One region of the Dyella sp. SG562 genome, then DNA from elsewhere that is predicted to be linked to it. Evidence: riboswitches for the same ligand, from Rfam matches in the RefSeq annotation. Region 1 holds a riboswitch; each other region holds the start of a gene.
The links. Region 1 has a riboswitch for cobalamin ahead of FHW84_RS09900 (ribonucleoside-diphosphate reductase subunit alpha). Riboswitches for the same ligand answer to the same signal wherever they lie in the genome.
Positions count from the first base shown of each region.

Region 2: it holds a riboswitch for cobalamin, as region 1 does, so the genes downstream of both, btuB (TonB-dependent vitamin B12 receptor) here and FHW84_RS09900 (ribonucleoside-diphosphate reductase subunit alpha) in region 1, are expected to answer to the same signal.
Region 3: it holds a riboswitch for cobalamin, as region 1 does, so the genes downstream of both, metE (5-methyltetrahydropteroyltriglutamate--homocysteine S-methyltransferase) here and FHW84_RS09900 (ribonucleoside-diphosphate reductase subunit alpha) in region 1, are expected to answer to the same signal.
Region 4: it holds a riboswitch for cobalamin, as region 1 does, so the genes downstream of both, btuB (TonB-dependent vitamin B12 receptor) here and FHW84_RS09900 (ribonucleoside-diphosphate reductase subunit alpha) in region 1, are expected to answer to the same signal.

Region 1 is NZ_JAAOYS010000004.1:136,536-144,306, reverse strand. It holds gene FHW84_RS09920 (serine protease) at 1-120, opposite strand, end outside; gene FHW84_RS09915 (amidohydrolase) at 383-1,711, shown strand; gene FHW84_RS09910 (alpha/beta hydrolase) at 1,734-2,594, opposite strand; gene FHW84_RS09905 (peptidase C13) at 2,661-3,041, shown strand; cobalamin riboswitch at 3,167-3,391, shown strand; gene FHW84_RS09900 (ribonucleoside-diphosphate reductase subunit alpha) at 3,543-6,056, shown strand; gene FHW84_RS09895 (hypothetical protein) at 6,070-6,297, shown strand; gene FHW84_RS09890 (ribonucleotide-diphosphate reductase subunit beta) at 6,330-7,334, shown strand; gene FHW84_RS09885 (DUF2076 family protein) at 7,511-7,771, opposite strand, start outside.
Region 2 is NZ_JAAOYS010000002.1:234,638-242,408, forward strand. It holds gene FHW84_RS04515 (efflux RND transporter permease subunit) at 1-1,212, opposite strand, end outside; gene btuB (TonB-dependent vitamin B12 receptor) at 1,412-3,295, opposite strand; cobalamin riboswitch at 3,423-3,650, opposite strand; gene FHW84_RS04525 (TonB-dependent receptor) at 4,156-7,089, shown strand; gene FHW84_RS04530 (TonB-dependent receptor) at 7,543-7,771, shown strand, end outside.
Region 3 is NZ_JAAOYS010000006.1:230,534-238,304, reverse strand. It holds gene FHW84_RS13405 (LysR family transcriptional regulator) at 87-1,049, shown strand; gene FHW84_RS13400 (DMT family transporter) at 1,125-1,985, opposite strand; gene metE (5-methyltetrahydropteroyltriglutamate--homocysteine S-methyltransferase) at 2,287-4,578, opposite strand; cobalamin riboswitch at 4,778-5,011, opposite strand; gene FHW84_RS13390 (hypothetical protein) at 5,094-7,088, opposite strand; gene FHW84_RS13385 (hypothetical protein) at 7,570-7,771, shown strand, end outside.
Region 4 is NZ_JAAOYS010000001.1:396,357-404,127, forward strand. It holds gene cbiB (adenosylcobinamide-phosphate synthase CbiB) at 1-499, opposite strand, end outside; gene FHW84_RS01775 (cobyrinate a,c-diamide synthase) at 496-1,791, opposite strand; gene cobO (cob(I)yrinic acid a,c-diamide adenosyltransferase) at 1,788-2,390, opposite strand; gene FHW84_RS01785 (hypothetical protein) at 2,387-2,962, opposite strand; gene btuB (TonB-dependent vitamin B12 receptor) at 2,989-4,839, opposite strand; cobalamin riboswitch at 4,961-5,178, opposite strand; gene FHW84_RS01795 (phospholipase C, phosphocholine-specific) at 5,818-7,771, shown strand, end outside.

The DNA.
Region 1 (7,771 bases):
GCTGTTTTCCACGGATGCCCGCGGCGTGGCGATAGCGAGACTCGCGGCGGTGAGCGCGAGCATTCCCGCCATCCAGGCCATGACCCTGACGGCCGTCTTCTTTCTCGAACGCATTTGCATGGGACTTCTCCAGTTCATGGAAGAGGATTAGCAACTGCATTGCGATAAGCGTGCAGAACGCCAGCGCTTACGCGACTATGAGTAGACGCTCAGTCGCGCCTTTCAGATATCGAAGAAATACGAAAGTTGTCCCCGACATATCAGCTTCGCGGCGCGCGGCACACTGCATATCCGGAATACTCCCAATTGCTGCTCTCAAAGCCGCCATCGATGCAGCGCTGCGCATACGCTTCGCAACGGACATCCACGCCGGAGAATGCTCATGATGCGCAGCGCCTTGCTCATGCTGTCCCTTGCCGCCGTATCGGCCGTACCTGTCCATGCCACCGATGTGGCGCAAAGCATTCAGGACGAACTGCCCCAGGTCGTCGCATGGCGCCACGACATCCACCTGCATCCCGAACTGAGCAATCGCGAGACGCGCACCGCCGCACTGGTTGCCGCGCAGCTGAAGAAGCTCGGCCTGGACGTGCGTACCGGCATCGCGCACCACGGCGTGGTGGGCGTTCTAAAAGGCAGCAAGCCCGGGCCGAGGCTGGCAATCCGCGCCGACATGGACGCGCTGCCGGTCACCGAGGAAACCGGCCTGCCGTTTGCCTCAGCAGCGCTGGGCGAATACCGCGGCAAGTCCACCGGCGTGATGCACGCCTGCGGCCACGACGCGCACACGGCCATGCTGCTGGGCGTCGCCACCGTGCTCGCCGGCATGAAGCAGGAGCTGCCGGGCGAGGTGATGTTCGTCTTCCAGCCGGCGGAGGAAGGAGCGCCAGCGGGCGAGCAAGGCGGAGCCGCGCTCATGCTGAAAGAAGGCGTGTTCCGCGACTTCGCGCCGGACGCCGTATTCGCCATGCATGTGATCAGCACGCTCAACGTCGGCACGGTGGCGCTGCGGCCGGGACCCGCGCTGTCCGGTGCGGACGGCTTCAAGCTGGTGGTCCACGGACGCCAGACGCACGGCGCCATGCCGTGGAACGGCGTCGATCCCATCGTCACCGCGGCGCAGATCGTCGAGCAGGCGCAGACCATCGTCAGCCGCCGGCTGGATATCGGCACGCTGCCGGCCGTGCTCAGCTTCGGCATCGTCGAAGGCGGCACGCGCCACAACATCGTGCCGGACAAAGTGGAACTGCAGGGAACCCTGCGCAGCTTCGATCCCGCCATGCGCCAGCAAGCCATCGACCATCTGCGCGGCATCGCCGAACACGTGGCCGCCGCGAACGGCGCCACGGCGGAACTGCGGATCCCGATGGGCGACAGCTATCCGGTCACGGTCAACGACGCCGCATTGACCGCACGGGTACGCAGCAGCCTGGTCAAGGCGGTCGGCCACGCGCATGTGGTCGAGGCTCCGCCGGCCATGCCCTCGGAGGATTTCGCTTATTTCGCCAAAGAAGTGCCCGGCGTGTACTTCTTCGTCGGCGCCACCCCAGCCGGCCAGGATGCGGCGAAGGCGGCAGCCAATCATTCGCCGCGGTTCTTCATGGACGAGGGCGCCATGAAGGTAGGCATGACCTCGATGCTGCAGGCGACGCTGGACTATCTGCAGGCCCCATCCACCGAAACGGATCACCAGAAGCAAGCAGCGAGCTGAGCAGACGGGGGTGGAAAGCCCGCTACTCGTCCGGCTTCTGGCGAACCGACACGCCCGCCAAAGCCGGTGGCGTGCCGCAGCGGCCGGAGCGCAGCGCATCCAGATAAGCCGACACCAGCGTCGTCGTGCTCTTCTGCGCACCCGCGGCGAACTGGCCGCCGCCTAAGTTCATATGGTTGGCGCCATCCACCACGGCCAGCCAGCGGCAGCCCGGCCCCAGTCCATCGAAGGCCTGCATGCGCCAGCCGTAGTCGCCGCCCAGCCCCTGGTCCCGCGTGCCGGTGACCAGCAGCGTGGGCGCGGCGATCGGTGCCCATGCGCCTTCGGGGAACACCGGTCCCGGCCCTTCCGGCGATAAGGCCACGTAGGCGTCGAAGCTGCCCTTCGGCGCCAGCCCCAGCTTGTTGTGCGCACCGGCTTCCAGCATCACCGTGATCGCGCCCATCGAATGGCCGAGCAGCGCCTTGAACGATGCGTGGCAGCGCTGTTCCGACCACGCCAGCGCCGCGTCGATGTCGAGAAAGCGCGCCCGATAAGCCGGCGCATCGGTGACCAGGGCGGTGATGCCGCCCTTGAAGCCATCGCTGCGCAGGTCCTGCTTCAGCACCGGCAGGCCGCTTTCGCGGTGCCCCATCACCACCACGCGCCAGCCGTCGGCGCTCAAGGCCTCGCCTACATAGCGCAGGCCCTGCTCACTTCCGCCGGCGCCGTGCGACACCAGCAGCAGCGGCGGGCAGGTTTTCGCCGCGGCAGGCTCGTACACCATCAGCGGCGTGCTCGCGCCATCGGAACGCGGCACCTCGATGCGTTCCGCGGCCCAGGCCTGCACGGTGGCGGCCAGCGCCAGCAGTACGGCCACGATCTTCGGCGACGTCGTCGACATGCTTCGCTCCCCTTCGATGGCCTGCACTGCGGTAACGTGGCGGCCTTTCCTGCACGGAGCCCCGCCATGACCAGCCTGCTCTTCCTCGCCCTGCTGTCCGCGCCCGGCATGCCGGCGGACGATTTCTCAACGCGGGTGCAGCAGGCCAAGTTGACCGAGGGCGCCAAGGACGGGCCGGACTACCAGAAGAAGATGTGGGCCGCGATCGGCGACCGCACCACCGACGCGCTCAAGGGTTGCATCGCCACCCTGCCCAAGCCCGACAAGTCCCCTTTCGTGCTGGTCGCCGACGTGCACGCCGACGGCAGCCTGGGCCGGGTCGAAGTCCGCGCCCCCACCGACGTAGCCACCTGCCTGCTCAGCCGCTTCGCCGGCTGGAAGCTGCCGGCCCCGCCGGCCAGCCCGGCGCCGTATCCGATCGAGGTGGATTTCAGCATCGCCCCCTGAGCGCCCGGGCAGAACCGATCGCCAAGATTTTTCGCATGGCCGCCAGGCCGCGCCAGGCCTTGAATTACCCCACTTATCCACCGATATATGCACAATGGCTTGGGTTGACCTTCCCTGCCTTACCCCTATATGTTGTGTCGGTCGGTGCCTTTCTCAGACCCACGGTCGGATTGGCTTAATAGGGAATCCGGTGCGAATCCGGAACTGCCCCGCAGCGGTAAGCGGAAACGAAAGCTCCCATCGCACTGGCCTTCCAAGGCTGGGAAGCGGGGGCGAGTAGGTCGGATCGGTCGCCAGCGAACGGTCCATGTCTGCGAGTCCGAAGACCTGCCGGCACATCGCGGCCTTCAGCGCCGCGGTGAGTGATGGCGGCTTCCGCGGGGAGGCGCGTCGTGGCGCGGAGCCTTCGCTCCGCCGCACGGCCGTCCCCGCCTACACCGCCTTCGTCTCAGCCCTGCGCGCGGGAGCAGGTCGTTGAAGCCTTTGGCCTGGAGCGATGCCATGCAACCTATCGACACCGACTCGCGCGAGCGCACCGACGACCGCGCGGATGCATCCGCCTTCCCTGCCGCCGACGCAGCTGCCGCCGCGCCGGAGCCCGTTCGCATGGAAGCCGTGGCGGAGACCCCCTTCGCCCTCACCCCGCCGCACAACCCCGGCCAGATGCGCGTGACCAAGCGCAACGGCAGCCAGGAGATCGTCGACGTCAACAAGATCGTGCGCGCGGTGACCCGCAGCGGCGAAGGCCTGCATGCGGTCGATCCGCTGCGCGTGGCGCTGAAGACCATCGGCGGCCTGTACGACGGCGCCACCACGCGCGAGCTGGACGAGCTGTCGATCCGCACCGCCGCCGCGCTCACCGCCGAGGAACCCGAATACGGCCAGCTCGCCGCGCGCCTGCTCGGCGCCTACGTCGACAAGGAAGTGAGCGGCCAGGAAATCCAGAGCTTCTCCCAGTCGATCGCGCGCGGCGCGGAGCTGGGCATCCTCAACGCACGCCTGCGCGACTTCGTCGCCGCCAATGCGCGCAAGCTCAACGACGCCATCGATCCGCTGGCCACGCGCCGCTTCGAATACTTCGGCCTGCGCACCGTGTACGACCGCTACCTGCTGCGCCACCCGCAGCTGCGCAAGGTGATCGAGACGCCGCAGTACTTCTTCATGCGCATCGCCTGCGCGCTGGGCGGCAACGAGATCGGCGAGACGCTGGAGCTGTACCGCCTGCTGTCCTCGCTGGAATACATGGCCAGCTCGCCCACCCTGTTCAACGCCGGCACCGCGCACGAGCAGCTCAGCTCCTGCTTCCTGCTCGACTCGCCGACCGACTCGCTGGAGTCGATCTACGAGAAGTACGGCGACGTGGCCAAGCTGAGCAAGTTCGCCGGCGGCATCGGCCTGGCCTACTCGCGCGTGCGTTCGCGCGGCTCGCTGATCCGCGGCACCAACGGCCATTCCAATGGCCTGGTGCCGTGGCTGAAGACGCTGGATGCCTCGGTCGCCGCGGTGAACCAGGGCGGCAAGCGCAAGGGCGCGGCCTGCGTGTACCTGGAGCCGTGGCACGCCGACATCGAGGAGTTCCTCGAGCTGCGCGACAACACCGGCGACGAGGCGCGCCGCACGCACAACCTCAACCTGGCCAACTGGATTCCCGACGAATTCATGCGGCGCGTGGAGAGCGACGGCGACTGGTCGCTGTTCGATCCGAAGATCGTGCCGCACTTCGTCGACAGCTGGGGCGAGACCTTCGAGCGCGCCTACCGCGAAGCGGAAGCCGCCGGCATCGCGGTGAAGAAGGTGAAGGCGCGCGAGCTGTACGCGCGCATGCTGCGCACCCTGGCCCAGACCGGCAACGGCTGGATGACCTTCAAGGACCGCAGCAACGCCACCAGCAACCAGACGGCCAAGGCCGAGAACGTCATCCACCTGTCCAATCTGTGCACCGAGATCCTCGAGGTGACCAATGCGGGTGAGACCGCGGTATGCAACCTGGGTTCGGTGAACCTGGCGCGCCACGTGGTAGACGGCGTGTTCGACTTCGACAAGCTCGCCGCCACCGTGCGCACCGCGGTGCGCCAGCTGGACCGCGTGATCGACCTGAACTTCTATCCGATCGACACCGCGCGCACGGCCAACCAGAAGTGGCGCCCGGTGGGCCTGGGCGTGATGGGCCTGCAGGACGTGTTCTTCAAGCTGCGCCTGCCGTTCGATTCGGCCGACGCGCTGGCGCTGTCCACGCGCATCGCCGAGGAGATCTACTTCCACGCGCTGAGCATGTCCAACGAGCTGGCGCGCGAGCACGGCGCGCATCCGGGCTTCGCCGAAAGCCGCGCCGCCAACGGCGAGCTGCAGTTCGACTACTGGCCGCAGGCCAGGCCGAACGACATGCCGCGCTGGGATTCGCTGCGTGCCAGCGTGAAGGAACACGGCCTGCGCAACTCGCTGCTGATCGCGATCGCGCCGACCGCCACCATCGCCTCGATCTCCGGCTGCTACGAGTGCATCGAGCCGCAGGTCAGCAACCTGTTCAAGCGCGAGACGCTGTCCGGCGACTTCCTGGTGGTGAACCGCTACCTGGTCGAAGAGCTCAAGACGCTGGGCCTGTGGACGCCGGAAGTGCGCGACGCCATCAAGCTGGCCGAAGGCTCGATCCAGGGCATCGCCAACATCCCCGAGCGCCTACGCCAGATCTACCGCACGGTGTGGGAGCTGCCGCAGAAGGCGCTGATCGACCTGGGCGCCGCGCGCGGCGCATACATCGACCAGAGCCAGTCGCTGAACCTGTTCATGGAGAACCCGAACATCGGGCAGCTGAGTTCCATGTACATGTACGCGTGGAAGTCCGGCATCAAGACCACGTACTACCTGCGTTCGAGGCCGGCGACCAAGATCGCCAAGACCACGGTGGCCGCCGCCGCGCCGGCAGCCAGGCCGGCGCCGGAAGCCGAGCAGGAACAGGCCAACGCCGCGGTGTTCTGCTCGCTGGAGAACCCGGAATACTGCGAGGCCTGCCAATAAGGCAACGCACCCGATGAAGCCGTACCGGAACCGCAGCGGGAAATCCGGTGTCGCCGCCTACGAAAGCGGCGAAGGCTACATCCGGGTGCGTTTCATCCACGACGGCACCTACGAATACGACGCCACCCGGCCCGGCCGCCTGCACGTAGGCAACATGCAGAAGCTGGCCGACGCCGGGATCGGCCTGTCCACCTATATCAGCCGCTTCGTGCGCGAACGCTACGCGCGCAAGCTCGATTGAGCGCCGGCGGCGCCCGCAGCAAAGGAATTCCCATGTCGCACATCCTCGATCCCGGTTTCGAACTCACCCTGCGCCCGATGCGCTATCCCGAGTTCTACGAGATGTACCGCAACGCCATCAAGAACACCTGGACGGTGGAGGAAGTGGACTTCTCGCTGGACGTGACGGACCTGAAGTCCAAGATGAGCGACGCGGACCGCCATCTGATCCATCGCCTGGTGGCCTTCTTCGCCACCGGCGACACCATCGTGGCGAACAACCTGGTGCTGAATCTGTACCAGCACATCAATGCGCCGGAAGCGCGCATGTACCTGTCGCGCCAGCTGTACGAGGAAGCGCTGCACGTGCAGTTCTACCTCACCCTGCTGGACACCTATATTCCCGATCCGGCCGAGCGCAACAAGGCCTTCGGCGCGATCCAGAACATCCCCTCGATCCGCCAGAAGGGCGAGTTCTGCTTCAAGTGGATCGACTCGATCCAGAACCTGCAGCGCCTGGAAACGCGCGAACAGCGCCGCCAGTTCCTGCTCAACCTGATCTGCTTCGCCGCCTGCATCGAAGGCCTGTTCTTCTTCGCGGCATTCGCCTACGTGTACTTCCTGCGTTCGCGCGGCCTGCTGCACGGGCTGGCCTCCGGCACCAACTGGGTGTTCCGCGACGAATCCGGCCACATGGGCTTCGCCTTCGAAGTGGTGCGCACGGTGCGCGCGGAAGAGCCGGACCTGTTCGACGAAACCATGCGCGCGCAGGTGGAAGAAATGCTGGAAGACGCCATCGCCTGCGAAACGCAGTTCGCCGAGGACGTGCTGTCCGGTGGCGTGGCCGGCCTGTCGGTGAAGGATATGCGCCAGTACCTGGAGTACTGCGCCGACCAGCGCCTGGTGCAGCTGGACCTGCCGAAGAAGTACGGCGCGAAGAACCCCTTCGACTTCATGGACCTGCAGGACGTGCAGGAAGTGACCAACTTCTTCGAGCGGCGCGTGTCGGCGTATCAGGTGGGCGTCGAGGGAGAAGTGGCGTTCGATATGGCGTTCTGACGCCTTGGCCCCCTCTCCCCTGCGGGGAGAGGGTTGGGGTGAGGGGGACCTACGGAGCGCTGAAGCGGAAGCACAAAAGCAAGCGACGCTTCATCGATCTTCTTCCGCAAGCACCGCCCCTCATCCGGCTGCCGCCACCTTCTCCCCGGCGGGGAGAAGGATTCCACATGCAGGCGTTACACCCAGCTGTTGTCGTTATCGTCGTCGAAGCCCACGTCGCCGACGTCGCTCAGGTCACCGTTGAAATCGCTGTTGTCCTGCGCGAACGCGTGGTCGTTCTGCAACGCGTTGCCGCTGTTGTTGTCGTCGTAGAAATTGTTCTGCGTGATGTTCTCCACCACGGTCTCCTGCCCGCCGCCGCCGAAGAAACCGCCGCCGCCGTGGTGGCCGCCCAGCAGGCTTTCGATGCCGTTGAACAGGAACATGCCGCCGGCCAC
Region 2 (7,771 bases), on a different contig from region 1:
GATGGCGTCGTCCACCACGAAGCCGATGCACAGCACCAGCGCCACCAGCGACAAGGTGTTGAGCGTGTAGCCCAGCGACCACATCACGATGAAGGCACCGGCCAGCGACAGCGGCACGCTCAAGGTGGCGATCAGGGTCGGGCGCAGCCGGCGCAGGAACACCAGCATCACCAGCGCCACCAGCAGGATGCTCAGCAGCAGGGCGATCTCCACCTCGTGCAGGGCCGAGCGGGTGGTCTGGGTGAGATCGAAGATCGGCGTGATCTTGAGGTCCGCCGGCAGCCACGAGCGCATTTCCGGCAGCTTGGCGCGGACCGCGTCGGCGGTGGCCACGGCATTGGCTTCCGGGCGCTTGCTCACGCGGATGGTCACCGAGCGCTGCCCGTTGAACCAGGCCGCCTGGTATTCGTCCTGCTGGCCGCTGTAGACCTTGGCCACGTCCGACAGCCGCACCGGCGTGCCGTTCTTCACCGAGATCAGCAGCTGGCCGAATTCTTCGGGATTGTGCAGGGAATCGGTGGCGGTCACCGTCATCTGCGTGGTGCCGTCGCTCAGGATGCCCTGCGGCGAGGTGACGTTGGCCGCGCGCAGCGCATTGCGCACGTCGTTGCCGGACAGGCCCATGGCCGCCAGCTGCGCATTGTTGAGCTCGACGCGCACCGCCTTGGGCCGTCCGCCCATGATGCGCACCTGCGCCACGCCCGGCACCTGCGACAGCACCGGCTTGATCAGCGTGTCGGCCATGTCGAACAGCTTGTCGGGGCTCTGCGTGCTCGAGGTCATCGACAGCAGCAGCACCGGCATCTGCGAGTTGTTGAATTTGAAGTAGCGCGGCGGGATGGTCATGCTCGAGGGCAGGTCCACCTGGGCGGCATTGATCGCCGCCTGCACGTCGCGCGCCAGCTTGTCGGTGGACTTGCCCGGCTCGAACAGCAGGATCACCGAGCTGGAGCCGTCGTTGCTCTCCGAACTCATCTCCTTGATGCCGGGAATCCGCCCCAGATGCCGCTCCAGCGGCGCGGCCACGGTGGACGCCATGGTCTGCGCGCTGGCGCCGGGCACTTCCGCATAGACCGACATGCCGGGAAATTCCAGCGCCGGCAGCGCGGCCACGCCGATCAGGAGGTAGGTCCAGATGCCGGCCAGCGCCAGGCCCAGCGCGAGCAGCGAAGTGCCCACCGGGCGGCGGATCATTGGAGCGAAGATGTTCACGTAGTCCCCGGGCGGCGCCTCCTGCGGCGCTCCGCAGGGGGGACTTTATGTCGGGGGGCACATGCTTGGGATGTGCCTGAAGTGCGTGGCGCATATAGGTCGTAGGTTGGGGTGAGCCATCGGCGAACCCCAACGTCGCGGCCTATGACGGTGCCACGTTGGGGTTCGCCTGCGGCTCACCCCAACCTGCGCCCGGATCTCAGTGCGCCGGGCTGTAGCGCAGCGTCAGGTAGGCGGTGCGGCCCAGCTGGTTGTAGAAGCGCACGGTCTCGTAGCGGTGGTCGAACACGTTGGCGACGCGGCCCTGCAGGGTCCAGCCCGGCTGGAAATGCCAGCTCGCGCGCAGGTCCACCGTGGCGTAGCCGCCCAGGCGCTGCAGGTTGGCCGCGTCGTCGTAGCGGTAGCCCTCGGCATTCACCGTGCCGCCGATGCTGAAGGCGCCGCCGAGATCGCGGTCCAGGTCGAGGCGGGCGATGCGTTCCGGACGGCGCGCCAGCAGGTTGCCGCGGTTGGGATCGTCCTCGCCGCGGTTCTCCGGCTTCTGGAAGGTGAGATAGCCGCGCAGGTGCCAGCCGTCGACGTCGGCGCCGGCCTGGCCTTCGATGCCGCGGATGCGCGCCTTGCTGATGTTGACCGGCACGAAGAAGGCGTCGTAGCCGATCAGGTCGTCCACCTTGGTCTGGTAGGCGTTCACCGCCCAGTTCCACACGCCCGGACGCGCCGACAGGCCGATCTCCGCCGTGCGCGACTTCTCCGGCTTCAGGTCGGGATTGGCGGTGGCGAAACCGAAGAACGGCGGGAAGTACAGGTCGTTGAAGGTCGGTGCGTGGAACGCCGTGCCGTACGAGGCGGTGAACTTCAGGCCGTTCTCGAAGCCGTAGCCGTAAGCGGCCGAGCCGGTGTCGTGGTTGCCGAACTGCTGGTTGTGGTCGTGGCGTGCCGACAGCTGGATCTCGTGCGGACCGAACTGGCCCTGGTACAGCGCGAACACGCCGGTGTTGTCGCGCTTGCTGCGCAGGTAGTCGGTGTCGCTCTGCACGTGTTCCTGCTGGTAGTCCACGCCGGCGCTGAGCAGCTGGCCCGGCGCGAGCGTCACGTCGTTCTGCCAGCTGGCCTGGTTGCGGCGCGAATACAGATGGCCGGCGGGCGCCATATCGGCGCCGAGGTCCGCGCGGTTGAGATAGTTGTCGGCGCGGTCGATGTTCTGGCCGGCGCTCAGGCTCATCTTCCAGGCGTCGAGCACGGCGAAGCGCAGGTTCGCGCCGGCCACCTGCTGCGAGCGGCGCGTGTAGTTCTGGAAGTCGCCGTCGTATTCGATGTCGCCCTTGCTCTTGAGCACGCTGGCGGTCAGTTCGGTGCCGCCGTCCCAGCGATAGCCGCCGCTGAGCGCGCCGTTGTAGGTGCGGTAGCCGTCGTCGTCCGGCTCGTTGGTGAAGCAGCCGCCCACGCCGGCCGCCGCGGCGCGGCAGGCATTGATGCCGCGCGTGTACTGGCCGCCCACGCTGGCGTTGAACCAGGCGTTGCGCGAACCGCCCGACAGGCCGAACTGGCCGTCGGCCAGGCGATGGCTGCCCACGCCTACGGTTACCGACGGCGTCAGCGCCTGATCGGGCTGGCCGTGGTGGGTGAAGATCTGGATCACGCCGCCGATCGCATCCGAGCCATACAGGCTGGAACGCGGGCCGCGCACGATCTCGATGCGCTCGATCTGTTCCACCGGCAGCTGCTCGAAGGCCGGAATGCCCGCGCCCACCGTGCCGATGCGCACGCCGTCGACCAGCACCAGCGTGTGCGAGGAATTGGTGCCGCGCATGAACAGCGAGGTCTGCTGGCCCAGGCCGCCGGCATTGCCGAAGGCCACGCCCGGCAGGCCGGACAGCAGGTCCTGCACCGACTGCGGCTGCAGGCGTTCGATGTCGGCGCGGGTCAGCACGGTGACCGGCGCCAGCGTCTCGTCGATCGGCGTGGCCGTGCGGGTGGCGGTCACCACCACGGTGGGGAGCTGCCCGGCGTCGTTCTGGTCGGCGGCATGGGCCGCGGCGACGCAGGACAGCAGGGCGGTGGCCAGCAGAGTCTTCTTCATGGAGCGTTTTCCTCGGCCGCGCCTCGCGCACGGCCCATCGATGACGAGCTGGCGGCATGACGGAGGAGGCGCAAACGACGGCAGGCGAACGGCACCGGCACGTGGTCCGGCTGCGCCCTCCGCGAGCCACCAGGAAAGATATTCGGGCCGGTCTCCGGGCTTGCGAGTGCGCTTTGCCGCGCGATCCTCCCGCGGCCTTCCCGCGCTCGTGGGAGCGCAGTGGCATGTCGCTGGAGGCAAGAACTGCTCGCTTACCGTTGCGGGGGCAGCGCCGGCCTTGCCCTCAAGGCGCACCGGCTTCCCGTTTCATCCCTTGGCAGCGTGGCTTTGGGACACCCGAACGAACGCAACTTTAACGGGGAGGCCGGGTGGCTGACAACGCGGGGCGGAATGACCCGATGGGGGGGGGCGCCTGTTCCTGCGATCATCATCGTTTCCCATGGCCGACATTTCTGTCATTTCTTGACGGTTTGGCCACCAAATATTGTCCGGAAGCAAGTTTCGCGAAGGTTTTACGCAAGCTCCGGGTAATATTTCATTTGTTTGCCTAAGTCATTGTTTCAGTGAGCTTCGTAAGCTTCGCGTAAGCGTAAATATTTTGTTGACGCCCAGCGATTTTCGCAATTATGTTCGGACCGCTTACCGCGGGAACTTGCGTGCGGCGCGACGAGGCTTGGGGAAGTTCTCTCGCTGCGATCCGGGGCTTACGAATGCCCCACACGCATTCTTGCGCTAGGCGATTTCGGCGCCTTGCGCCTGTCGGCCTTCAGGCCATCATGGGGAGAACACAGATGATCAAGTACCAGCACGCTGGTCGCGCGCCGCGTTGGCGTCAGACCGCACTCGTCGTTGCGTTGGGAATGAGCCTTGCCGGAGTGGTGCAGGCGCAGTCGAACGCATCAGGCGTGATCTTCGGCCGCGTTGACGCTACCCGCGGCAACACCGTCCATATCGAAAACATCGACACCGGCCTTGCGCGCGACATCAGCGTCGACCAGTCCGGCCGCTACCGCGCGTCCTCGCTGCCGGTCGGCCGCTACAAGGTCACCCTGGTCAAGGATGGCGCCACCGTCGATACCCGCAACGATGTGCTCGCGGCGGTCGGCACCGGTACCGAAGTGAGCTTCACCGCGGCTGCGGTCGCGGCCGGCGAGGCGAAGAACCTCGAAGGCGTGCAGGTGGTGGCCAGCGCGCTGCCGGCGATCGACGTGTCGTCGGTCGACTCCCGCACCGTGCTGACCGCCGAGCAGCTGTCCAAGGTGCCGGTGGCCCGCAACGTGACCGCGGCCGCCCTGCTGGCGCCCGGCACCGTGCTGGGCGACTCGCGCTACGGCAACGTGGCTTCGTTCGGCGGCGCTTCGGCGGCCGAGAACCAGTACTACATCAACGGCTTTTCGGTGACCAACGCGCTGACCAACCTGGGTCTGGCGCAGCTGCCGTTCGATGCGATCGACCAGCAGCAGGTGTTCACCGGCGGTTACGGCGCCGAGTACGGCCGTTCCACCGGCGGCGTGGTCAACCTGATCACCAAGCGCGGTACCAACGAATGGAAGGCCGGCGTGATGGCGCTGTGGATTCCGAAGTTCCTCCGCTCCGATCCGCGCAACATCATCCAGCCGTCCGACAACACGCTGTTCCAGTACCGCAACGACAACAAGTCGTGGGTCACGGAATACGGTGCGTACATCAGCGGTCCGCTGATCAAGGACAAGCTGTTCATCTATTTGACCGGTGATTTCACCAAGCAGGAAGGCAAGACCATCGCCTCGGCCACCGCGCAACAGGTGGCGTATTACGACGTGAAGTCGCCGCGCTGGTTGGGCAAGATCGACTGGAACATCACCGACAGCCACATCCTCGAACTGACCGCCTTCTCGGACAAGACGACCGAGCAGGACCAGGTCTACGGCTACAGCTACACCCCGACGCTCGCCGAAGGCGCCAAGCGCGGCACGGTCGATCTGAAGAACTATTCCGGCGGCGCCAACCCGACCCCGGGCGGTGACTTCTACATCGGCAAGTACACCGGCTACATCACCGACAACCTCACGGTCAACGCGCTGTACGGCAAGAGCAAGTCGGTGCACACGCAGACGCCGACCTCGGCCAGCGGCGGTTCGTGCCCAATCGTCAGCGGCCAGTACCGCAATGCCAGCGGCGCGCTCGTGCGTCCGCCGGCGTGCTACCTGATCGGCAACCTGCTCGCCCCGGGCGCTGAGGACAAGACGCACGGCTGGCGTCTGGACATCGAGTACCGCCTCGGCAGCCACGACCTGCGCGTGGGTGTGGACAACCAGACGCTGGAGTCTTATTCGGGCACGTCGTACGAGTCGAACCAGCGCTACATCTACACGCTGGCTCCGGCGAGCGGCAACATCGCCGGCCGTCCGGACATCCATTTCCCGACCGGCACGCTGAACTACGTCGACTACCGCGTGTTCAAGGCCGCCGCCAACGTGCGCGTGGAACAGGAAGCGCAGTACATCGAAGACCACTGGCAGATCAACGATCGCTGGCTGGCCTACATCGGCCTGCGTAACGAGCAGTTCAACAACTTCAACGGCAGCGGCGAGTCCTACGCCAAGCAGCGCCACCAGCTCGCGCCTCGCCTGGGCATCAGCTGGGACGTGTTCGGCGACTCCAGCCTGAAGGTCTACGCCAATGCCGGCCGCTACCACCTGGCCGTGCCGGCCAACGTGGCCATCCGCGGCGCCTCGGCTTCGACCTACAGCAGCCAGTACGGCACCTTCACCGGCGTCGATGCGCAGGGCCGCCCGATCAACTTCCAGCCCTATGGCCGCGTGTACTACCTCAACGCCGCCGACGGCACCACGCCCGATCCGCGCACGGTGGCGGCGAAGGGCCTGGGCGCCTACTACCAGGACGAGTACATCCTGGGCTTCGACAAGCAGCTGGGTTCGAACTGGACGTTCGGTGCGAAGGCGATCTATCGCAACCTGAAGAACATCATCGACGACATGTGCGATACGCGTCCGTTCGAGAAGTACGCGGCGCGCAACAACATCGACATGAGCAACGCCGTGCTCAACGGCTGCTACCTGTTCAACCCGGGCAAGGGCAACAACTTCCTGGTCGACGTGACCGGCAACGGCAACTTCCAGGAGTTCAAGCTCACCAAGGCCGACCTCGGCTTCCCGGACCTGAAGCGCAAGTACCTCGCGCTGGACATGTACCTGGAGCACCAGTTCAGCGACAAGTGGTACGGCAAGGTCGAGTACGTGCTGTCGCACAGCTTCGGCAACTCCGAAGGCCTGCTGAAGTCCGACATCGGCCAGGCCGATCCGTCGGTGACGCAGGACTGGGATGCGCCCGAGCTGATGCTCGGCGCCAACGGCAACCTGCCGAACGACCGCCGCCACCAGCTGAAAGCCTATGGCTGGTACCAGGCCACGCCGGAATGGATGTTCGGCGCCAACGTGTCGATCTACTCGGGCCGTCCGAAGAACTGCATCGGCGTGGCCCCGGGCGATCCGATCCAGTACGGCGAGGCGTACTTCTACTGCGACGGCAAGATCGCTCCGCGTGGCTCGCGCGGCCGCACGCCGTGGGCTTATCAGCTGGATCTGAGCGCGCAGTACAAGCCGCACTGGGCTGGCGACAACCTGACGCTGGAAGCGAATGTGTTCAACGTGCTCAACAGCCAGAAGGTGCTGAGCCGCCAGGATCTGGGCGAAACCGACGTCGGCGTGCCCGACCCGGTCTACAACCGTCCGATCAGCTTCCAGGTGCCGCGCTACGTGCAGTTCGAAGCCCGGTACGACTTCTCGCTATAACAACGACAGAGGAAAGCGCGCCTGGCTTCGCCGGGCGCGTATCTCCCCGAATTGGCCGCCGGGAACGGCGGCCTTTTTTTGCGCACACGGCCGCGATTCCCTGCTGGCAGGGGGGGTGAAATTCCTACGATCCGGTCGCGTCGGTGTACGTTAAGTATTTATTCACTTTTTTTCTTGCCGGGCGATTTTTCCAAATTGCTTTCCATACAAGGTGTTGCAAGCGTATCAGTGCATGACTCCGCCTAAGAAAAAATCTTAGTTTTTTGTTGACTCCCTTTCCGACCCCCCTCTAAGGTCGGCGAGCGACCCGCGAGAAGTTGCGAAGCGCGCCAGGCGAGGGGTCGCCTGCCGCTTTCCGCCGATCCGCTTTCGAAGGGACCTGCCGCGATTTCCCGCGACGCTTTGGGGCGAACTTTTCGCCCGTCCTTTTGGATTTCTCGGGGAGATCAACCAATGCAGACGTTCCGCCAACCGCGTCACGCGGCGGTGTGCCGCCGTACCGCCCTCGCCCTCGCGCTGGGCATGAGCCTCGCCGGCACGGCGATGGCGCAGTCCAATGCCTCCGGCGTCATCTTCGGCCGCTCGGCCGAGGCCGGCAGCACCATCCATATCGAAAACCTGGACACCGGCTTCGCCCGCGACATCGGGGTGGACGCCGACGGCCGCTACCGCGCCGCTTCGC
Region 3 (7,771 bases), on a different contig from region 1:
TAAAGCTAATGGCCGGCGCCGTGCTCCATTAGTAGGGCAAATCGGTAAGCTTCGTTCCACGGGTGGAACGCCCTGGCGCAACCGTCATGGAGCACGTGGTGGAAGATCTGAATGACCTGGTCCTGTTTGCCGCCGTCGTCACGCATGGCGGCTTCTCCGGTGCGGCAAGAGCGCTGGGCATGCCCAAGTCGAGCCTGAGCCGCCGCGTGGCGGAGCTGGAACGCCGCCTGGGAGTCAGGCTGCTGCAGCGCTCGACCCGTGCCGTCCGGGTGACCGAGGTGGGCGCGGCGTTCCATGCCCAATGCGAAGCGGTGACGCAAGCCGCGCGCGCCGCCATGGAAGTGGCCGAGCGGGCGGGCGAGAAGCCGTCGGGTCGCTTGCGCGTCAGCTGTCCCGTCGGCGTGGCGCATCTTTTTCTTGCGCCGGTCCTCGGCGAATTTCTTCGCGCCCATCCGGACGTGCGCCTGGAACTGGACCTGACCAATCGGCGGGTCGATGTGATCGGCGAAGGCTACGACGTCGCGCTGCGCATCCGTACGGCGATGGACGATTCCAGCCTGGTCGTGCGCACGTTCGGCCTGAGCGAACAGGTCCTCGCGGCCAGTCCGTCCTTCGTGCGCGAGCGAGGCCCCTTTGCTTCCGCCGCCGCGCTGCAGGGCGTGGCCGGAGTGGGGCCGGGAGGCGCGGGAGCGGAGCGTCCGCGCTGGCGCATGGCGGCGCCGGACGGCGCCACGATCGAGATCGAGTATGCGCCGGCGCTGGTGACTGACGACGTCCATCTGCTGCAGCAGGCGGCCATGGCCGGCATCGGCGTGGCGCAGCTGCCGTTCAATCTTTGCGGCGAAGCGATCGCGGATGGACGGCTGATTCAGCTGCTGCCCGGCCATCGCATCGCCGCGCACCAGTTGCATGCCGTGTTCCCGTCGCGGCGCGGCATGGTGCCCGCCGTCCGGTCGTTTATCGAATTCCTCGCAGCCGAGCTTCCGCGCATGACGGCGCGCGCGAACGAACACTTCCGGCAGATGGCCGGCGACGCGGATCGCGGCTGATCGGCGAGAGCGGCTTCAGGGGACTGCGCGCTGCCGGCACTCTATGTGAATTAATTTCGACGGTGGCGGGACGGCTCAGGCGAAACGCTTGGCGCCCGCGACGCAGAGCACCACCAGCACGGTGACCAGCACCATCGTCCATGCCACCGGTTCGTGCAGCAGCAGGCCGGCCAGGGCCAGGCCGAAGAACGGCTGCAGCAGCTGCAGCTGGCCGACGCCTGCGATGCCACCCAGCGCCAGGCCGCGGTACCAGAACACGAAGCCGACCAGCATGCTGAAGACCGACACGTAGGCCAGGCCGATCCACGCTGGCGCAGCGATACCCGCCCAGCTGTCCGGCCGGGTCGCCGCCGCGATGGCGGCCATCACCGGCATCGCCAGGGCCAGGGCCCAGGAAATCACCTGCCAGCCGCCGAGCCGGCGCGACAGCGCGGCGCCTTCCGCATAGCCCAGGCCGCACAGCAGGATCGCGCCCACCATCAGCAGGGCGCCTTCGATGGCGATGGCGCCGCCTTGCAGCAGGGCGAACGCGGCGACGGCGAGGCTGCCCAGTCCCGAGAACAGCCAGAACGCAGGCTGCGGCCGCTCGGCGCCGCGCAGTACGCCGAAGACGGCAGTGGACAGCGGCAGCAGGCCGATGAACATGATCGATTGCGCGGAGGTGATGTGCTGCAAGGCCAGTGCGGTGAGCAATGGGAAGCCGAGTACGACGCCGATGGCGACGATGGAGAGCGAGACGAGGTCGCCGCGGGAAGGGCGCTTCTCGCGCAGCGCGCGGAGCAGGAGCAGGCCGAGCGCGGCGGCGATGACGGCGCGTGCGGAGGTGAGGAACCAGGGCGAGAAGCCCATCACGGCGATGCGTGTGGCCGGCAGCGATCCGCTGAAGATCACGACGCCGAGGAGGCCGCTGCCCCAGCCTTTGGAAGTGGTTTGCATCGGGGTTCCTTCGATCCTTGTGTGCAAGTGCGGGACGATAAACCGAGGGCGCGATCTGGCGGCGGCCATGCTGTGTGCGGATCGGGGCGAAGCGAGGGCAATTGAAAGGGAGCGTCGCGATACGGAACTCTTCTCCCCTCCGGGGAGAAGATGCCGGTAGGCAGATGAGGGGCGGGTGCTTGCGGTAGCGCTTCTACGAAGAATAGAAAAGCTTTTGGCTTTCTCGACCCTCAGCGCACCGCTCCGCCCGGCCCCTCACCCCAGCCCTCTCCCCGGAGGGGAGAGGGAGCAAAGCGGAACGTCACACCGCCGCGGTAACCCGCTCGCGCATCACCCGCGCCGCCTCGACCAAAGCCACCAGCGCCCTGCGCGTCTCATCCCACCCGCGCGTCTTCAAGCCGCAATCCGGATTCACCCACAACTGCTCCGGACTCAGCACTTCACTGGCCTTCTCCAGTAGCCCGACCATCTCCGCCACGTCCGGTACGCGCGGCGAATGGATGTCGTACACGCCGGGCCCGATCTCGTTCGGATAACGGAAGCGCACGAAGGCATCGAGCAGTTCCATGCGCGAGCGCGAGGTCTCGATCGAGATCACGTCGGCATCCATCGCGGCCACCGCCTCGATGATGTCGTTGAACTCCGAGTAGCACATGTGCGTGTGGATCTGCGTGTCGTCGGCGACGCCGGCGGCGGCCAGGCGGAAGCTCTCCACCGCCCAGGCCAGGTAGCCGGTCCAGTCCGCGCGGCGCAGCGGCAGGCCTTCGCGCAGGGCCGGTTCGTCGATCTGGATGATGCGGATGCCGGCCGCCTCCAGGTCCAGCACTTCGTCGCGCAGGGCCAGCGCCAGCTGGCGGCAGGTGGTGGCGCGCGGCTGGTCGTCGCGCACGAAGGACCACTGCAGCACGGTGACGGGGCCGGTGAGCATGCCCTTCATCGGCCGCCTGGTGAGCGACTGCGCATAGGTGGACCAGCGCACAGTCATCGGCTGCGGCCGCTGCACGTCGCCGTAGATGATCGGCGGCTTGACGCAGCGCGAGCCATAGCTTTGCACCCAGCCATGCCTGGTGAAGACGAAGCCGTCGAGCTGCTCGCCGAAGTATTCGACCATGTCGTTGCGCTCGAACTCGCCGTGCACCAGCACGTCGATGCCGATTTCCTCCTGGAAGCGCACGCAAGCGGCGGTCTGCGCGGCGATCAGCGCGTCGTAGTCCGCGGTGGAAAGCTGGCCGGACTTGTGGCGGGCACGCGCCTCGCGCACTTCGTGAGTCTGCGGGAAGGAGCCGATCGTGGTGGTGGGGAACAGCGGCAGGTCGAAGCGCTGCTGCTGTTTCGCGCGGCGGAAGGCGTAGGTGGAGCGGCGGTGCGCGTCCGCGGCATCCAGGTTGGCCAGGCGCTGCGCCACCTGCAGGCGGTGCACCCTGGGCGAGGCCCGGCGTGCGGCGATCAGCTCGCGCGCCCGTTCCAGCGCGGGGTAGGCGGTGACCACGCCCTTGCACATGTCCGCCACGGTGCGCAGTTCCTCCAGCTTCTGCCGCGCGAAGGCCAGCCAGGCGTGTACGTCGGACGGCAGCGACTTCTCCAGCGTGGCGTCCACCGGCACATGCAGCAGCGAACAGGACGGCGCCAGCCACACGCGCTGCTTGCCCACGCGTTCGATCGCCGCGCGCGTCACGGCCATGGCGCGGTCCAGGTCCGCGCGCCACACGTTGCGGCCGTCGACCACGCCCAGCGACAGCACGCGTTCGGCGGGCAGCGTCTCCAGCACGGCATCGAGCTGGGCCGGCGCACGCACCAGGTCGACGTGCAGGCCGTCGACCGGCAGTTCCTGCGCGAGGCGCAGGTTGTCGCCGAGGGCGCCGAAGTAAGTAGCCAGCAGCAGCTTCGGCCGCGCGGCGGCAGCGAGCGCGGCATAGGCCTGGCGATAGGCCGCGGCATCGTCTTCGTCGAGATCAAGCACCAGGCAGGGTTCGTCGATCTGCACCCATTCGGCGCCGGCTTCGCGCAGCCTGCCCAGCAGTTCGGCGTAGGCGGGCAGCAGGCGTTCGAGCAGGGCGAGGCGGTCGCTGCCGTCCGCGGTCTTGGACAGCAGCAGGAAGCTCACCGGACCGAGCAGCACCGGACGCGCCGCATGGCCCAGCGCCTTCGCTTCGAGGAACTGCGCCACCGGCTTGTCGTCGCGCAGGCGGAAGGTTTGCGCGGCATGCAGTTCGGGGACGATGTAGTGGTAGTTGGTGTCGAACCACTTGGTCATTTCCAGCGCGTGCAGGTCGAGGCCCGCGCGCTGCGTGCCACGCGCCATGGCGAAGTAGCCGGCCAGCGGGTCGGCGTCGGCCAGGGCGCGGTAGCGTTCGGGGATGGCGTCGAGCAGGAAGGCCGTGTCGAGCACGTGGTCGTACAGCGAGAAGTCGTTGCACGGCACGACGTGCGCGCCGGCCTCGCGCTGCAGTTGCCAGTGGCGTTCGCGCAGCTGGCGGGCGGTGTCCAGCAGCTGCGGGCGCAGTGCTTCGTCGCGCCAGTAGGCTTCCAGGGCTTGCTTGAGCTCGCGCCGCGCACCCATGCGCGGGAAGCCGAGATTGGTAACGGTGCTCATGCTGCATTTCCTCGATTCGTGGTGAACGAGGAACGAAGGAAGCGCATGGCAGCGAAGCTTCCGCGGACATGCGCGCGACCTTCGCCCCCGCGGGCGAACCGGGCTGGCGCAGGGTCGCGCAGGAGCGGACGGCCATGGCGTGAGCATGGCGCGCAGCCCCAGCCGCTTCCCCGCGGAAGCTCCAGGTCAGACAGAAAGCTCATCGCCTTCCGGCCGGGGCAGGTCTTCGGGCTCGTGGACGAGAGGCGCGGGCGCCTCGCCTAATGCTCGCCGCTTCCCGGCCGGTCCACTGGCCAGTGCTGTTGACGAGGGTCGTTTCCACACACCGCTGCGGGGCAGCGCCGGAATAGGCCGTAAGGCCGCACCGGCTTCCCTTTTAATTGCATCCTTTCATCGCGATGAAAGGATGAAAACCACCAGCGGCGGGGAAATTAGGGGCAGGGACGGGGTTCCGTCAAGCGGAAGATCGTGAGGGGAGGTGGAGCAGCCCTCGCGGGGCTGCTCCGGGTGAAGGCTCAGCCCTCCTTGTACTGGCGCAGCGCGACCGGCTCCCAGCGTTCGGTCGAGGGAATGTCCCTGAAGGTCCGCACCCAGGCTTCGGGCACCTGCGGCTGCGGTGTGCCCAGGGTGGGAATGGTGGCGCCGGCGACCGGCGCCTTCGGATAGGTCGACCAGGGATTGAGCAGCACCTGGTTGGGGTTATTGGGAATGACCTGCTGCCGCTTCGGGTCGATGCGCGCCTTCACCGCATTGCCGTCGACGAACAGGCGCCATCCGCTGTCGCCGCCGTTGAGCTTGGAGTTGATGCGGTCGGCGGCCCAGTACCACTTCTGCGCGCTGCGGTCGTTGCACGCCACTACTTCCACCTGGCGGGCGTTGCGCTCGTTGACAGCAAGGCAGCGTCCGTCCAGGCGGCTGACATAGCGGTCGAAGCTGTCCAGGTACCACTGTCCGGCGCGGCGGGTGACGTCCCTGCTGCAGGTGCCGAGGGTCGCGGCGCCGCGGCCGTCGTTGATCAGGCAGCGGCCGGCGTTTTCCTTGGATTGCAGGATGACGACCGGTTCGCGGTGCAGGTAAGGCGAATCGAGGTCGATGGTCACGGCACTGGTTTTTACCCTGACGACCGGGCCGGAGGATCGGCCAAGGCCATTCCGCTGCACCACGGAAGAGCTCGCGGCGAGCTTGATCGGATGCTTGCCGCCCGACACCTTGAAGGTCCATGAGCTGTAGGACTGCGGCGCAAATTGCCGCATGGCCGGCGTCATCGTGCGGTCGTCCCGGAAGCGGTTCAGTATTTCCTGCGAGATCTGATACTTCCAGGTATTGCGCACGCCGGGCGGGCGAGCGCAGCCGTTGCACGGGTAGTAGTTGGGCTCCTCGTGCCTGGATTCCACCGCCGTGGAGTAATCCTTGACGGTGAAGGTGATCGATGTGGACTTGGTGTAGCTCTTGCCGAAATTGAAACCGAAGCTCGGCTTGATCGCCGCCGCCGGATTGCCCGCCAGGGCCTTCTCCGCATCCGCACCGAGGTTGAACCCGAAACTGGTGGTCTCCGATTCGGTGTGGTTGTAAGTGAGATCGGTCAGGCTGGTGGTTTCCGGAAGAGTGCGCGCCACGGTGGGCTGGGCGTTCCGGCCGTAATCGAGCATGGCGTCGACAAGGTAGTACTGCGTGTATCCGATACAGGCGACGGGGCGGCATTGGGGAGCGACGTCTGCACCGCCCTTGATCAGCCCCGACGTCTTCATGATCACATTGAATTGATCCTTGCTGGCCGTGGAGTCGCGGATCACGGTGATTTCGCGCGTCAGCGACTGCCCGCCGCTGCCGAACGTGGTGTCGGTGAACTCGACGATCGGCAGATGATCGGGATTGCTGCCGTTGCCGGGGGCTTGCCTGATCTGCCGGAAATCCGGCTCGGGCTGCTTGCCCCCCCGTTCGATGGCCGCGAGATGGTCCGCCACGGCCTGCTGGAAATGCCGCACCCGCTCGGCCGTATCAGCATAGGCCAGGCTCCGGTCGACGTCGGTGGAGAACACGCGTACGCCGCCGCCCGCTTTCCTGGCATAGACGGCCAGACCCGCTTCGGATGCCGCACCGAACAGCGTGGCGACCTTGCCGCGCGCATCGGCGGAGGTTTCCTCGGGAATGAAGACGGCGACCGGCAAGCCGGCATCGAACAGGGCGCCCGTTTCATTCAACACCTTGTCGTCCTCCAGCGCTCTGGCGTCGATGAGGGCGACATCGAGCGGGCCATGGCTCGGCGGCATGGCGTGGAAGCTGTCGATCGAGCGCCTGGCCAGCAGCGACCGTGTCATCGCCTTCGAGGCAGGCGTGAGCAGGGCATAGACCTCGGAGAGTTCGACGAGGGCGGGACGGCTGGCCAGTGGCGCCAGGTCGGCGGAGATGGCGTGGGGATGGGGTACGGGTGGCGATTGCGCTCCGGCATGGAGGGAGATGGCGCCGAGCGTACAGGTGGCGATCATCGCGGGCAGGCGAAGTTTGAGCATGGTCTGTCTCCTCAGGGTGGCGCAGAGACCCTTGGTGATGGTCTTTGCGCTTTCATCCTGCCCGGCAAGCTTGCCGTCGCTCCATGCTCATTCGTCCCGATGGATGTTCCTTATCGTCCAGCGCGGCTGCGATCCGTCTGAAAATTGCGCCAAGAGCGCGTTCTCGTCAGTTTCTGGAGGCCGCGGTGAGAGCGCCTGCATCGATTTGCGATGGATTTCTCACTAAGCGGCTATCAGGTGAGGCCATAGAAATCCTACGGAATGATCCGCTCAACGAGCTCCAGCATGACTGGCAAATATGGCGAGTGATCGAATGAAGCAGGCGAGTTCCGCATCCGGACGATAAGCGCGCCAAGCCGGTGGGCTCGTTGGATCGCCAGAATTTAGGAGATATCCGCCAGGAATCATCAAGCTCCCTACGGGCTTGCGTTGTCCGTATGTTCGGACCGTCAGCCAGGTGCAGATAGGAGAAGTACCCGTGATGGCAACGCGACATATCAATCGGAGCGCGGTGCGCAAGGCCATGATCCATGACATCGCGATCGAAATTCTTGAGGAAATCTACGCGGGGATTTCTGACGGAAGCATCGAGAATTATCCGAAATTTTCGATGCGCCTCGGCCAGGATCCGCAGAAGCTGCAATTCATCAACAGCATGCCGGCCTACCTGCCCCTGAAGGGCT
Region 4 (7,771 bases), on a different contig from region 1:
CCAGCCGGTACAGCACCGCGCCCGGCGCGCCCAGCAGCAGAAACCAGAACAGCGCTCCGAACACCGCATCGCTGCCGTTCTCCAGCACCGATTCCGTGGCGGCTGCCGCCACTTGCCGCTCATCCAGCAAGGCCGTGTCGCGGCTCACCATGCGCCCCACCGCCGTGCGCGCCGCGGCCAGATCGCCGCGCTCCAGCGCATCCGCCACCGGCAGGGCGTGCTCGCCCAGGCTGCGCAAACCTACGGCGAGATAAAGCATCGCCGCACCGAACAGCAGGTCGCCCCAAGCCGGCAATACCCTCGCTATCGCCCACGTCGCCACTACCCACGGCAACACCGCCACGCACCACGCCAGCACACCCGACCCACGCTTGTCGCGGTGCAGCCGCGCCTCGATCGCCCGCGCCCAGCCGCCGAACGCCACCAGCGGATGCGCGCGGCGCGGCTCGCCGAGCAGCGCGTCCAGCAGCAGCGCCAGGGTGAGCGCCAGCGCGCTCATGGCAGGAACAGACGCAGGGCCGCTTCCGTTGCGGAGGGAAAGTACAGATGCACGAAGCTCGCCGTGAGCCGTGCACGCCGGTATACCGCTTCCTTGGCGGGGCCACCGTCGGGGTTGCTCGCATGTACCAGCGGCGGCTGGGTGATCTCCGCATGCGCGTAGTGGAAGGTGTGGCCGCGCAGCGTGCCTTCCGGCAACTCGACGGATTGCATGCCCAGCTCCGCCAGCCGCTCGCGCACCACCGCCCAGCCGGGCAGCAGCCCCGCCATGGTGTGCGCATCGCTTTCGCGCGTGGCCAGGGCGTCGAGCAGGCTGAGCATGCCGCCGCATTCCGCCAGCAAGGGCTTGCCCGCATCGACGTGCGCGCGCAGCGCGGCGTGCAGGTCCTTGCGCTCGGCGAGCCGCGCCAGATGCAGTTCGGGATAGCCGCCGGGCAGCCAGGCCGCATCGCAATCGGGCAAGGCATCGCCGGCCAGCGGCGAGAACCAGCACAGTTCCGCGCCGGCCTGGCGCAGCACGTCCAGGTTGGCGGGATACAGGAAACAGAACGCGTCGTCGCGTGCGATGGCGATGCGCCGGCCTTCGAGCAGGCGCGGCACCTGCGTTGCTTCGACCGCGCTGAACGCCACTGGCGGCGGCAAGTCCGGTCCGGCGTGCAGCTCCATCGCATCGGCCAGCGCATCCAGGCGCGCATCCAGGTCGGCCAGCTCGCCCGCGGCGACCAAGCCGAGATGCCGTTCCGGCAAGGCCAGCGCCGGATCGCGCGGCAAGGCGCCGAACCAGCGCAGCTCCGGCGGCAGGCTCCCGGCCAGCAGCTTCGCGTGGTAAGCGCCACCGATGCGGTTGGCGGCCACGCCATACACCTGCAAACCTTCGCGATAACGCGCCAACCCCGTCGCCACCGCGCCGAAGGTCTGCGCCATCGCCGAACCGTCGATCACGGCCAGCACCGGCAGGCCGAAACGCTGCGACAGGTCGGCGCTGGAGGTGCCGCCGTCGAACAGGCCCATCACGCCTTCGACCAGGATCAGGTCGGCCTCGCCCGCCGCTTCATACAGCCGCGCGCGGACGTCCGCCTCGCCGCACATCCAAAGATCGAGCTGATACACCGGCGCGCCGCTCGCGCGCTCCAGCACCATCGGATCGAGAAAATCCGGCCCGGTCTTGAACACCCGCACGCGCCGTCCGCGCCGCGCATGCGCGCGTGCCAGCGCCGCGGTGAACGAGGTCTTGCCCTGCCCCGAAGCCGGCGCGGACACCAGCAACGCGGGCACCTGCCGCACGGCGTTCACAGCTCGACTCCCAGCTGCGCGCGGATGCCCGCCTCGAACGCATGCTTGACCACGCGCATCTCGGTCACCGTATCGGCCACCGCCACCAGCGCATCGGGCGCGCCGCGGCCGGTGATCACCACGTGCTGGCCGGCCGGACGCGCGGCCAGCGCGGGCAGCACCTGCTCCAGCGTCACGTACTGCTTGACCAGCGCGATATTCAGCTCGTCCAGCAACACCAGCCGGTAGCGCTCGTCCGCCAGCATGCGCGCGGCGATCTGCCAGGCGGCCTGCGCGGCGGCGACGTCGCGCGCCTTGTCCTGGGTTTCCCAGGTAAAGCCCTCGCCCATCACGTGGTAGTCGACCATGTCCGGAAAGCGGCGGAAGAACGCTTCCTCGCCGGTGGAGAAGCTGCCCTTGATGAACTGCACCACGCCGCAATGAAAGCCGTGGCCGAGCGAGCGCGCCAGCATGCCGAAGCCCGACGAGCTCTTGCCCTTGCCGTTGCCGGTGTTCACCACCAGCACGCCGCGGTCGATGGTGGCGCGGGCGATCTTGCGGTCGACCAGCTCCTTCTTGCGCTGCATGCGCTCGCGGTGGCGCAGTTCTTCGTCGCTCATGCCCGGGTTCCTGCCTGGCGGGTGGAGTTCACGCGCGCCAGCGCCCAGTACGCCGCCAGCGCCACGATCACATAGGTCAGCGTGGTGCGCACGAACAGCGGGCCCCACTGCCACAAGCGGGCAACGTACTCGCCCAGGTGCGGATTCGCATAGCGCCCGCCCAGCCAGTAGAACGCGCCGTTGGAAATGGCGAACGAGACCGAAGCCGCCACCAGCGCCACGCCGAACGCACCGGCCAGCGCCAGCGGCGCCGGCGCCATCCGCGCTGACCACAGCCGCCCCGCGTACCACAGCACCGCATACGCGGGCAGCAGGAACGAGTAGGCCGGCGTCACGCAGAAATCGCTGACGCCGGCATACGACACCGACACCCAGTCCAGCACCACCGCCAGCGCCATGAACGCGGCGAAGGCCAGGTGCCGCCGCAGCCACAGGCCGCCCAGGAAGAACAGCGCCATCGAGGCATCGGGCAGATGCAGCGCGGTGCCGAAGTGATGGAAGCGCGTGGCGATCATCACCGCGGCGAACACGATGGCGAGCGGTACGGAGAAGCGTGGCATGGCGGTGGACATGGTGCGGTCCTCGGGGCGGAAGGGATTCACTGCGCGGGCCGGTAGCTCACGCTGAGCATCGCGGTGCGGCCGGGCTGGTTGTAATAGGCCGCGGTCTCGTAGTGCTTGTCGAAGGCGTTGCGCACGCTCAGCTGCACTTTCCAGTCGCGGTCCAGCGCATAGGCCAGGCGCAGGTCGGTGAGCGCATAGCCGCCCAGGCGATAGCCGTTCGCCAGGTCGTCGTAGCGCTTGCCCGCCGCGTACACGCTGGCGCCGATGCTGAAGTCGCCGAAGCCGCGGTCCGCATCCACGCGCGCGCTGCGCGGGGCACGGCGCGGCAGCAGCTTGTCGCGGTAGGTGTCGCTGCGGTTGCGCGGATCCAGCCAGGTGGCGGTGCCGCGCAAGGTCCAGCCGGCCAGCGTGGTGGACGCCACCGCTTCGGCGCCGCGGATGCGCGCGCGGTCGACATTGCCCGGCACGCCGCGCGAGGCGTCGTAGGCGATCAGGTCGCGGATGCGGGTTTCGAAGGCATTGAGCGACCACAGGCCCCAGCCCGGCGTGCCGCGCAGGCCCAGCTCGTAGCTGCGCGAGCTTTCCGGCCGCAGCGCGGTGTTGCCGTAGCCGGGGTAGTACAGCTCGTTGAAGGTCGGCGCCTTGTAGGCGGAACCGGCGCTGGCGGTGAGGCGCATGCCCGGCGTGAAGTCCCAGCCCCACAGCAGGCTGCCGGTGGTCTTGCCGCCGAACTGCTGGTTGTCGTCGTGGCGCAGGCTGGCCTGCAGCGACTGCGCGCCGAACGCCTGCTGCCACTGCGCGAACAGGCCGCGGTTGAGGCGCTGGTCGCGCGCATAGCTGGTGTTGCTGTCGACGCGGTCGCGCTGCCAGTCGTAGCCCAGGCTCCACAGGCCGCCGCCGAGATTGAGGTCGCCCTGCAGCGAGCCGAGATCGCGGTGCGTATCGAAGGTGCTGGTGTAGCGGCCGTTGAGGTAGTTGTCGCCGAGGTCGGCGCTCTGGCCGGCGCTCGCGGTGAGCGTGAAATCGCGGCTAGGCCGCCAGTGCACGCGTGCACCGTAGACCTGCTGCACCACGTCGGACTGGTTGCTGGTGGAGCCGTCGTAGGCGTTGTAGCCCCAGCTGCGCAGCCACTGCGCGTCGGCGTCCCAGGCGTCGCTGAAGCGATAGCCGCCCTTGAGCGAGACGGAGCTGTCGCGGAAGCCGTCGCGGTCCGGTTCGTTGACGAAGCAGCCCGCGCCGCGCGGCGACGGCTTGCCGCGGCAGGCGTTGATGCCGTCGGTGTCCTCGTGCGTGGCCTGCACCGCATACCAGCCCTCGCCCACCTTGCCGGCCAGGCCGGCGGCGCCGCGGAAGCTGTCGTTACTGCCGTAGCCCAGCTCCAGGTTCGGCTCGAAGGCGCCGCTGGGGCGTCGGGTAAAGATCTGGATCACGCCGCCCAGCGCTTCCGAACCGTAGAGGCTGGAGAACGGACCGCGCACGATCTCGATGCGCTCGATCTGCTCCACCGGGATGTTCTGGATCGAAGGCTGGCCCAGCGTGGCTGAGCCGATCTTCACGCCATCCACCAGCACCAGCACGTGGTCGGCCTCGGTGCCGCGCAGGAACAGCGAGGTGGCTTTGCCCGGGCCGCCGTTGTTGGCCATCGACAGGCCCGGTGTGCCTTGCAGCAGGTCCGCCACGGATTGCGGCTGCAGGCGCTCGATCTCGGCGCGGTCGATCACGGTGACGGCGGCGAGCGTGGCCGATTCGCTCTGCTCGGTGCGGGTGGCGGTGACCACCACGCCCTTGAGGTCCTGCGAAGGCTCGTCGGCCTGCGCGGCGGTGGAAAGCAAGACAAGGGAAAACGCGGCCGCAAACGCGGACCGGCGCAAGGACGGAACATGCAATGACACTGGTGGCTCCTGGACCGCGCCTGCCCGCGCGGAATCGCTTCGGTTGCAGGACAGGCGGAAGGAGCTCCGGACGGACGCACGACGAGGGCGCGCTCGCCAGGAGCACGCCCACCGCATGTCCGGTTCACCTCGAGGCCGGTCTCCGGGCTCGCGAGCGAAGGCTGATGCCTCCCCGACCGGCGCCTTCCCATGCTTCGCAGCACAGTGGCTTCCGCCGATCGTGTCTCGCCTACCGTTGCGGGGGCAGCTCCGGAATAGCCGTCAATACGGCGCACCGGATTCCCGTTTCAACCACCGGCCAGGCCAGCGGTCACCTCAGGCCCGGGCATCTTAGCAGTACGACAAGGGGGTGCTCGTCATGACGAGTAGGAGGTGTCATGGCGAGCCCCGGCCCCTCACCCCGACCCTCTCCCCGGCGGGGAGAGGGGGATGACGGGTGGGGCGAAAATCGAGCGAAGAGCTCGCGGCGCAGCCGCGGCGTTCCGCTGGTGCGCTTCTGCTCTTGATCTACCGGGTCCCCTTGGCGCCGGCGGTGAGGGCTGGACGATCAGGCCCCGCAGGGGGCGAGGACAGGAGTCCTCGCCTTTTTGATCAGGGCATGGATGCCCTGTCAAAAAGCCCGGCCAGCCCTCACGGACCCTCAGCAGCTTTGCTGCTGAGGGCGCCAAGCAGGGTGCCCTTTCTTCTTGGTTACTTCTTCTTTGGGCACGCAAAGAAGAAGTAACTCGCCCCGCGGCAGCGGGGCGAAACACTCGCCAAAGGCGAGACAACCAAGCGTCAACGCGACAACCAGGCGATACCGCCACTGGATTCCGGCCTACGCCGGAATGACGAGCAGAAGGGCGCCCAGCCTCCCCCTTTCACAGGGACTGCACCACGTGTCTCCCCACTGACGCACAGCTGGCAAGGCACTGCAACACCACTGCGATTAGCTAGGCACAGCCCGCAATCAGGCAGCACCCGAGCGCCCCCATGAGCGAAATCGACCCCAAGCGACGCCGATTCCTGCAGATGACCGCCGCCTCCGCCGGCGGCCTCGCCGCAGCCTCCCTGCTCCCCGAAACCCTGCGCCAGGCCCTGGCCGCCCCCTCCCCGACCGGCACCGGCAACCTCACCGACGTCAAGCACGTGGTGATCTTCATGCAGGAAAACCGCTCCTTCGATCACTACTACGGCAGCCTGCGCGGCGTGCGCGGCTTCGGCGACCGCGTGCCGGCGCCGCTGCCCGGCGGCGCGCGCAGCGTGTGGCAGCAGCCCTACACGGGAAATACGGACGGCTATCTGCTGCCGTTCCGCATGAACACCGCGACCACCAGCGCGATCTGCGCCAATGCGCCGGCGATGAACTACCCGGTGGACACGGCGATCTTCAACAAGGGCAAGTTCGACGCCTGGAACACCGCACGCGCGGCCGGCCTCGGCATGGGCCATTTCGAGCGCGCCGACCTGCCGTTCTATTACGCGCTGGCCGACGCTTTCACCATCTGCGACCACTACTTCGCCGCCACCCTCACCCAGACCAACCCCAACCGCCTGCATGCGATGACCGGCAGCAACGGCCTGTCGGTGGGCCAGGCGGCGGTGCTGGACAACACCGAGCCGAGCGCGGGCTTTACCTGGACCACCTATGCCGAGCGCCTGGAAAAGGCCGGCGTGAGCTGGAAGGTCTACCAGGAGAGCAACAACTTCGACGACAACGCGCTGGCCTGGTTCAAGAACTTCAAGCAGGCCAAGCCGGGCACGCCGCTGCATGACAAGGGCATGGCGACGCAGGCGGACATGGTCGCCGCGTTCGCCCAGGACGTGGCCAACGACACGCTGCCGCAGGTGTCGTGGATCGTGGCCGCCGATTACCTGTCCGAACACGCCAGCTTCAAGCCGGCCTACGGCGAGGACCTGAGCGCGCGCCTGCTCGCCGCGCTCGCCGCCCATCCGGCGGTGTGGGCCAAGACCGCCTTCATCCTCAACTACGACGAGAACGGCGGCTTCTTCGACCACGTGCCGCCGCCGACGCCGCCAGCTTCGTCCAACGACGGCTTGTCCACGGTGAGCGTGACGGGCGAGATCAGCAATGGCCAGCCGATCGGCCTGGGCTTCCGCGTGCCGCTGATCGTGGTGTCGCCGTGGACGCGCGGCGGCTGGGTGTGTTCGCAGGTGTTCGACCACACCTCGGTGCTGCGTTTCCTGGAGCAGCGTTTCGGCGTGATGGAGCCGAATATCAGCGCCTGGCGCCGCGCGGTGTGCGGCGACCTGCTCAGCGCCTTCGATTTCAGCGGCAGCAACAGCGGCTGGCCCGGCTTGCCCTCCACCACCGGCTACACCGCCGCGGCGGACCAGCAGTGCAAGAACCTGCCGGCGCCGAGTATTCCCTCCACACAGGCGATGCCGGCGCAGGAAGCGGGTACGCGGCCGGCGCGCGCGCTGCCTTACACGCTGCGTGCGGATGGCCGGGTGGATGCGGCGGCGGGGCGCTACTGGATCGACTTCCATAACGACGGTGCGGCCGGCGCGGTGTTCCAGGTGTATGCGGCGAACCGCAGCGACGGGCCATGGCGCTACACGGTGGAGGCGGGCAAGCAGCTGTCGGATTACTGGAGCGCGGCGCGTTACACCCAGGGCGTGTACGACCTGGAGGCGCATGGGCCGAATGGTTTTCTGCGGCAGTATCGCGGCAGCGTGGCGACCGGGATGGGTGCGGCGCCGGAAGTGGCGGCGAGCTACGACGCCGCAGGCAATCGCCTGCGGCTGGCCGTAACCAATAACGGCGGCGCGGCATGCACCGTGACGGTCAGCAATGCTTATGTGGAGGGCGATGTGCGGATTTATTCGGTCGCCGCCGGGGCTACGGTGAATGACAGTTGGGCACTGGGTGGCCATGCCAACTGGTACGACTTGAGCGTGACGGTTGCTGAGCTGGCGGGTTATT